One region of the Streptomyces cinereospinus genome, then DNA from elsewhere that is predicted to be linked to it. Evidence: riboswitches for the same ligand, from Rfam matches in the RefSeq annotation. Region 1 holds a riboswitch; each other region holds the start of a gene.
What was found. Region 1 has a riboswitch for cyclic di-AMP ahead of ACFF45_RS06105 (C40 family peptidase). Riboswitches for the same ligand answer to the same signal wherever they lie in the genome.
Positions count from the first base shown of each region.

Region 2: linked by a shared signal. The riboswitch ahead of ACFF45_RS17615 (M23 family metallopeptidase) and the one ahead of ACFF45_RS06105 (C40 family peptidase) in region 1 are both predicted to bind cyclic di-AMP.
Region 3: linked by a shared signal. The riboswitch ahead of ACFF45_RS02110 (C40 family peptidase) and the one ahead of ACFF45_RS06105 (C40 family peptidase) in region 1 are both predicted to bind cyclic di-AMP.

Region 1 is NZ_JBHMCY010000008.1:30,839-33,094, reverse strand. It holds gene ACFF45_RS06110 (ABC transporter permease) at 1-280, shown strand, start outside; cyclic di-AMP (ydaO/yuaA leader) riboswitch at 984-1,170, shown strand; gene ACFF45_RS06105 (C40 family peptidase) at 1,174-1,647, shown strand.
Region 2 is NZ_JBHMCY010000031.1:15,959-18,214, reverse strand. It holds gene ACFF45_RS17620 (PP2C family protein-serine/threonine phosphatase) at 1-1,037, shown strand, start outside; cyclic di-AMP (ydaO/yuaA leader) riboswitch at 1,229-1,407, shown strand; gene ACFF45_RS17615 (M23 family metallopeptidase) at 1,420-2,256, shown strand, end outside.
Region 3 is NZ_JBHMCY010000003.1:59,686-61,941, forward strand. It holds gene pcrA (DNA helicase PcrA) at 1-559, opposite strand, end outside; cyclic di-AMP (ydaO/yuaA leader) riboswitch at 1,215-1,384, shown strand; gene ACFF45_RS02110 (C40 family peptidase) at 1,393-2,256, shown strand, end outside.

The sequences.
Region 1 (2,256 bases):
GCTGATGCTGCTCGGCAACCCCTTCTCGGGGGCCGGGTCGGCGCCGGAGATGCTGCCCGAGCCGGCCGGGGCGATCGGCCAGTGGCTGCCGCCGGGCGCGGGGACGACGCTGCTGCGGTCGGTGTCGTACTTCGACGGCGCGGCGGCGCTGGAACCGGCGCTGACGCTGACGTGGTGGGCCGCGGTGGGGCTGGGGGCGGTGCTGCTGGGCAGCGCGCTGAAGTCCCGCGCGGGGCAGCGGAAGCCCGGCGCCGGCCGGGAGCCCGCGCCGGCGGGCTGACCGCCGTCCGCGCGAGGGCCGGCCGCCGTCCCCACGGGGACGGGAACCGCGATCCGGGCGCGAGCGCACCCGCCCGAAGGCTCGGCCGGCCGGCCGTCACCCGGCCCTGACGGGCCTGTTCGGACGTATCGACCCGGCGTACGACGGGACCACGTAGCGTGGGCCGAGCGCCACCCGGCCGCTGGTGCACGAGCGGGCGGACCGCCCGACGCGCTCGCGCCGACGCACCAGCGGGCCGGGACCGCACGCCGCACCCGGACCTCGCGCGGGCGCTGCGCGTGCCGGACGGTGAGCGCCGCACGGCGCGTGCCACCGCCGCACCGCGCTCCGACAGTTGCGGCACGGCCCGCTCCTCCGCCGTCCGCCCCGGCCGCGGGCCGGCGCGACGGAACGCCCGGGGCGCAGCCGAAACGGACCAAAAGGGCTACCGCCGTCCGAAGGATCCTCACCTCCTTTTCCGGGGCCCTTGCGGTTGCGCAACGCGAGCTGCTTCGAGGCGGAATGAGGCCTTCCAGTGCTGGTCCGGGGTGGCGTGGCACTCTTGACACCCCTTCGAACGTCCGGCTGTCCACCCGAACGGGCGAGTGGTGAGTAACACCACAAATCCCCGGTTGCGTTGGGATTTTAGGACTTCGGTGAGTCAAGATCCCTGACTGACGACAAGCCCCCGCCACCGCGGCGGGGCGGTCCGGGCGGACGCCGAGTCCTGCCGCCGCCTGGATGACCGGTCGACAGGAGTGGATCGGCAGGAGTGGAGGACCCAGGCACGACGGGTCGCCGGAGCACGACGTCCGAGCGTCCCTTGGGGTGAAGCCGCGGCAACGCGGCCGGGCAACTTCGCCAGCCCGAATCCGACAGGTCATCCTTCACAGGCGGCTGACGAAGGGTTGCGCATGACCGCGCTCAATCGTGTCCCGTCGCTCATGGCCCGGGCCGGTACGGCCTCGGCCCTCACCCTCGCCGCAGTGGGCGGCTCCGTGGTGGCTCCGGGCCTCGTCCCGGAGGCCGCGGCCGCCACGCCGGCGACGAAGGCGCTCCAGGTCGCCGCCTCGAAGAAGGGCTCCCCGTACAAGTGGGGCGGCACCGGGCCCCGCCGGTTCGACTGCTCCGGGCTGACGCTGTACTCGTACAAGAAGGCGGGCAAGAAGCTGCCCCGTACCGCCGCCCAGCAGTACAACAAGACCCGCCACATCTCCGCCGGGAGCCGCAAGGCCGGCGACCTCGTGTTCTTCCACTCGGGGTCGAACGTGTACCACGTGGGGATCTACGCCGGGAAGGGGAGGATCTGGCACGCCCCGAAGACCGGGGACGTCGTGCGGCTGCAGAAGATCTGGACGAAGAGCGTCTGGTACGGCCGGGTCAAGTAACCCTCGGAGGGCGGTGGCGGCCCTCACGAAGGGCCGCCACCGCCCCGCCGGTCGCCGCGCCCGGCTGTCCCGCCGGGGATGGCCGGCGCGCACCGGCAGGCCCGCGCAGCCGGCGACCCCGTCCGCGCCGGCCGACGCACTCGGCACCGACACCCGCGCCGGGCCCACACACTCGGCGCTCGCGGCCGCGCCGGGCCACACACCCGGAGCGCTCGCGCCCACGTCGGGCCGCGCACCCGGCCGGCGGCGCCCAGCGGTTGTGGCGCCCCGAGTCCGCCGTTCGGGCGGGACGGCTGCCGGAGCCCCCCGCACGGGCAGCCGGGCGTCCATCGGCCCCCGCGCCACGGCCCCAGCCGTGGACGGCTTCCGCGCTCCGCTCGGCGCCCACGACGACCGTGCCCGGCAGCCTCGGCCGACCCCGGGGGCCGCTGAGGCGGCGCGACGCGCCCAGGGGTCGTTCCCCGCGCCCCCGCCCCGGCCGTGCGGGCCCTCCCGCCCCTCTCGGGGACGCGCGGGGCCCGTACCGTCCGTCGGTGGCCTTCAAGACCTCACCGCCCGGCCCGGAGCCCCGCCCCCGCTCCCCCGCAGCCGGATCCCTGCCCTGTGCGC
Region 2 (2,256 bases), on a different contig from region 1:
GCTACGACTACCTCACCCCCCGCGGCTTCACCGCCGCCCCCCTGTTCACCGCCGCCCCCCTGATCGCCGCCCCGCTGCTGTCCCGCCGCGCGACGATCCTCACCGGCGTCGCCGCCGTCATCCTGGGCGTCGCGCTGGACCTCGCGGCCGGCACCCTGCTGCACGTCGAGTCGCTCACCGAGCTGGTCACCGTGGCGACGGTGGCCGTCCTCGCCGTGCTCATCAACGCGCTCGTGCGGCGCAGCAACGCCCTCCTCGACTCGGCCCGGGAGATCGCCGAGGCCGCCCAGCTCGCGGTGCTGCCGGAACCGACGGAACGGATCGGCGGATTCGAGATCGCCGCGCGGTACGAGGCCGCGCAGGCGGACGCCTTCATCGGCGGTGATCTGTACGCGGTCCAGGACAGCCCGTACGGCATCCGGCTGGTGGTCGGGGACGTGCGCGGCAAGGGCATGGGGGCGGTGGCGGCGGTCGCGGTGGTCATCGGGGCGTTCCGGGAGGCCGCCGAGCACGAGGCGACGCTGGAGACGGTGGCGCAGCGGCTGGAGCGGGCGCTGGCGCGCGAGGGCACGCGGCGGGACGGGATCGACGCCGTCGAGGGCTTCACCACCGCCGTACTCGCCGAGATCCCGCACGGCGACGGGGTGGTGCGGATCCTCAACCGGGGCCATCCGCCGCCCCTGATGCTGTACGCCGACGGCACCGTGAGCCCGCTGTCCGCGCGCGACCCGGCGCTGCCGCTCGGCATGGGCGAGCTGGGCGTCTGGCCGGACCGCGCGGAGGAGTCCCGCTTCCCGGGCGGGGCGACGCTGCTGCTCTACACCGACGGCCTGTCCGAGGCCCGCAACGCGCAGGGCGTCTTCTACGACCCGGCGGCCCGGCTGGCCGGCCGCACCTTCGGCGGGCCGGGCGAACTGCTGTGCGTGGTGGCCGACGACGTGCGCCGGCACAGCGGGGGCGGGGCCACCGACGACATGGCCCTGCTCGCCGTCCGGCGCCCGTCACCGGGTGTGAGCGAACAAACGCCCTCCGCATAACAACTGACACACAGTCAGATACGGGAACGGTACTGAATGCCGGTCAACTCGCCCGGTTTTCGCCGTGCATGGCCTGTACGTCCGGGCGGGATTCGTTAATGATCAAGTGGAACGGCTTGGAAATCAGGCCCCGGTTCTATTAACGTCCGATAACGCAGCGCGGTCGTCCCAGCCGTCACCAGAGGCGGCTCCGTGCGCACGCGCCGAATCCCGCGCGGGGCCCTCACCGGCCGCACAAGGGAACCGGGGAACCACCACCTTGGGGTGAATCGGGCGTATGCCGCCGTACCAGTACGGCTTGATTACGCGCGTAGGAGACCTTCCTGCTCCGAACCCGTCAGCTAACCCGGTAGGCGAGAAGGAAGGAAAGGAGTACGCCCACGTGGCGTCCAACCGGCCTGTCCCCCCTGCCCCGTTCGTGCCGGGCCAGCGCACCGACGACAGCACCGACACGTTCGTCTACGGCGCACCGCGCGCCGACGAGGGCCCGTGGGAGGAGTGGAACCCCACCGCGGAGACCGTCCGTCCCGTACGCGGCCGGCACCGCGTCAGCAAGCAGCGCGGCGGCGGGCTCGCCCGCAGTTCCACCGTCCTCGGCGTCGGCGTCATCGCCGCGGTCGGCGCGGGCGGCATGGCCAGCGCGAACAGCGGCAAGCCGCCGGTTTCGATCTCCATGCCGGACCTGCCCTCCGTCGGCGCGCTGATAACCGACGACGACACCGGCTCCGAGACCACCGAGGCCGCCGGCACCCCGCTCAGCAGCCTCGGCACCACCGACGCGGACACCGCGGAAGGCACCACCGACGCCGGTGAGGCCCTGCGCGCCCGCATCATGGCGCAGGCCGAGCAGCAGCAGGAGCAGGTCGAGAGCAAGGCCGCCGCGGACGCCCTGGCCGCCGCCGAGAAGGCCGCCGCCGATGCCGCGGCCAAGGCGGAGAAGGAGGCCGAGGAGAAGGCCGCCGCCGCCAAGGCGAAGGCCGAGGAGGAGGCCCGCCAGAAGGCCGAGGCCGAGCGCCTCGCCGCGCTGGCCAGGCTGTACGCGCTGCCGACCTCCTCGTACACCCTCACCTCCACCTTCGGCCAGGCCGGTGCGCTGTGGTCGTCCGGCTACCACACGGGCCTCGACTTCGCCGCGCCGGCCGGCACACCCATCAAGGCCGTGCACAGCGGCACCATCACCGAGGCCGGCTGGAACGGCTCGTACGGCTACAAGACCGTG
Region 3 (2,256 bases), on a different contig from region 1:
GGGACATCAGGCGCTTGCTGTCGGCCGCGTCGTAGATCGAGAACGACGAGGTGAAGCCGAGCCTCTTGGACTCCCGGCGCAGGATGCGCACGCACGCGCTGTGGAAGGTCATCACCCACATCGCGTTCGCGCGCGGGCCGACGAGCTGCTCCACGCGCTCCTTCATCTCGCCCGCGGCCTTGTTGGTGAAGGTGATCGCGAGGATCTGCCCCGGGTGCACCCCGCGCTCGCCGAGGAGGTGGGCGATGCGGTGGGTGAGGACGCGGGTCTTGCCGGAGCCGGCACCGGCCACGATGAGCAGGGGGGAGCCGGAGTGGACGACGGCGGCGCGCTGGTTGTCGTTCAGCCCCTCCAGGAGCGCGGCGGCGTCCACGGCGGGGCGCGGGGCGCCGTCGCGGTAGTAGGCGTCCCGGTCCGGGGGCACGTCGTCGAACTTCCCGCCGAACAGATCGTCCGGGATCGGCTCCGGAGCGTGCTCGTCCTCGGGCGGCGGGGGCTCCTCGTGGGCCCGCGGGGCCTGGAGGTCCGCCAGGAAGCTGTCGTCAAAGAGGCTGCTCATCGCTCTCCGAGTCTAGGGTGCCCCACCGACAGCCCGCGGCCGCCCCGGAAACATCCCGGACCGGAACAGCGGACGATCGTGCGGGGAAGACCGACGATCTTGCCGCGGCGAGGCGGTGGGCCCCACCGCGGCGAGGCGGGCGATCCCGCCGCGGCGCCGAGGCCGGACGGCCACGGACGTAAGGCCGGCGACCGTACCGGCACAGACAGAAGCCGGCCTCGCGCGCGAGATGTGCCCCGGCCACGCACGTGAGGCCTGCGGTCACGCACGTGAGGCCCGGTCCGACCTTGCACGTGAGGCCCGCTCCGACCACCCACCGCACGACAGACCCGGCCACGCACCGCACGACGGACCCGGCCACGCATCACCCGGCAGACCCCGGCCGCACACCGCGACGCAGCCCACGGCCCCCACCGGCCACGCACGCGACGCAGACCCCTGCCCACACCACGAGGCGGGCACCGCCCGGCCGCCGCCGCGGCCGCCGGCCGCGCACGCTCACCGTCCGAACACGATCTCACGCGAGCCGTAACGACTGACTAAAGGTCACGAAAATGTATCGGGCATATCACCCACCAACCTTCACACGGGCCACACGAGTTGGCTACCGTTCCGGTCAGGCCGCACGACCCCCACCGGCGAACGTCGCCGGGCCGCGCGGCCTCCGCCGAGTCCGGTGCGCCCCAGGCAGCCGGAGCCGGGGACCCAACCGAATCTGGGGTGAATCGGCCCGCCTCCCTCCCCGGGAGCGGACCGTAGGGCAACCCTTCCGAACCACCCGCCCGAACCCGACAGCTAACCCGGTAGGCGGCAGATGGAAGGAGTCGCCTCCTTTGGCGTCGCACCGCAAGTCGCGCCCCGCCGGCGCGCGCGCAGCAGGTATACGGACCCCCGCACTCGCCACCGCCGCCCTCACGTCCGTGGCCCTGCTCTCCCAGACCGCCAACGCCGCCCCCTCGGCCGACGACAACCCGAGTCTCGAAGAGGTCGAGAAGAAGGTCGACGACCTCTACCGCCAGGCGGAGTCGGCCACCGAGAAGTACAACGCGGCCAAAGAACGGACCGCGAAGCAGCGCAAGCGCGTCGACACCCTCCTGGACGACGTCGCCCAGCGCGCGCAGCGGCTGAACGACGCGCGCGAGGAACTGGGGACGTACGCCGCCGCCCAGTACCGCACCGGCGGGTCCCTCCCCGAGACCGCCACCTTCCTGCTCGCCGACTCGCCGCAGGACTACCTCGACCGGACGCAGCTGATGGGCCGGCTGACCAGCCGCCAGAAGGACGCGGTCGACGAGTACTTCACCGAGCAGTCCGCGACGATGAAGAAGCGCCAGGAGGCCACCGAGAGCCTGACGACGCTCACCGAGTCGCAGAGCGACCTGCGGACGGCCAAGGCCACGGTCCAGCAGAAGCTCGCCGACGCGCGGGAACTGCTGTCGCGGCTGACCGCCGAGGAGAAGGCCCGCCTCGCGGCGATCGAGAAGGAGAAGCAGGAGGAGGCCGAGCGCAGGGCCGCCGAGCTCGCCCGGCAGCAGGCGGCGGAGCAGCGGCGCCTGGAGGCGGCGCGACAGGAGCAGGAGCAGGTGCAGGAGTCGGCGGGCGGCGGTTCCTCGACCGCGACCGGCGACCCGTCCGGTTCCGGGACGTCGGTGCCGGACTCCGCGTACGGCACCAAGGCGGAGAAGGCGCTCGCCTTC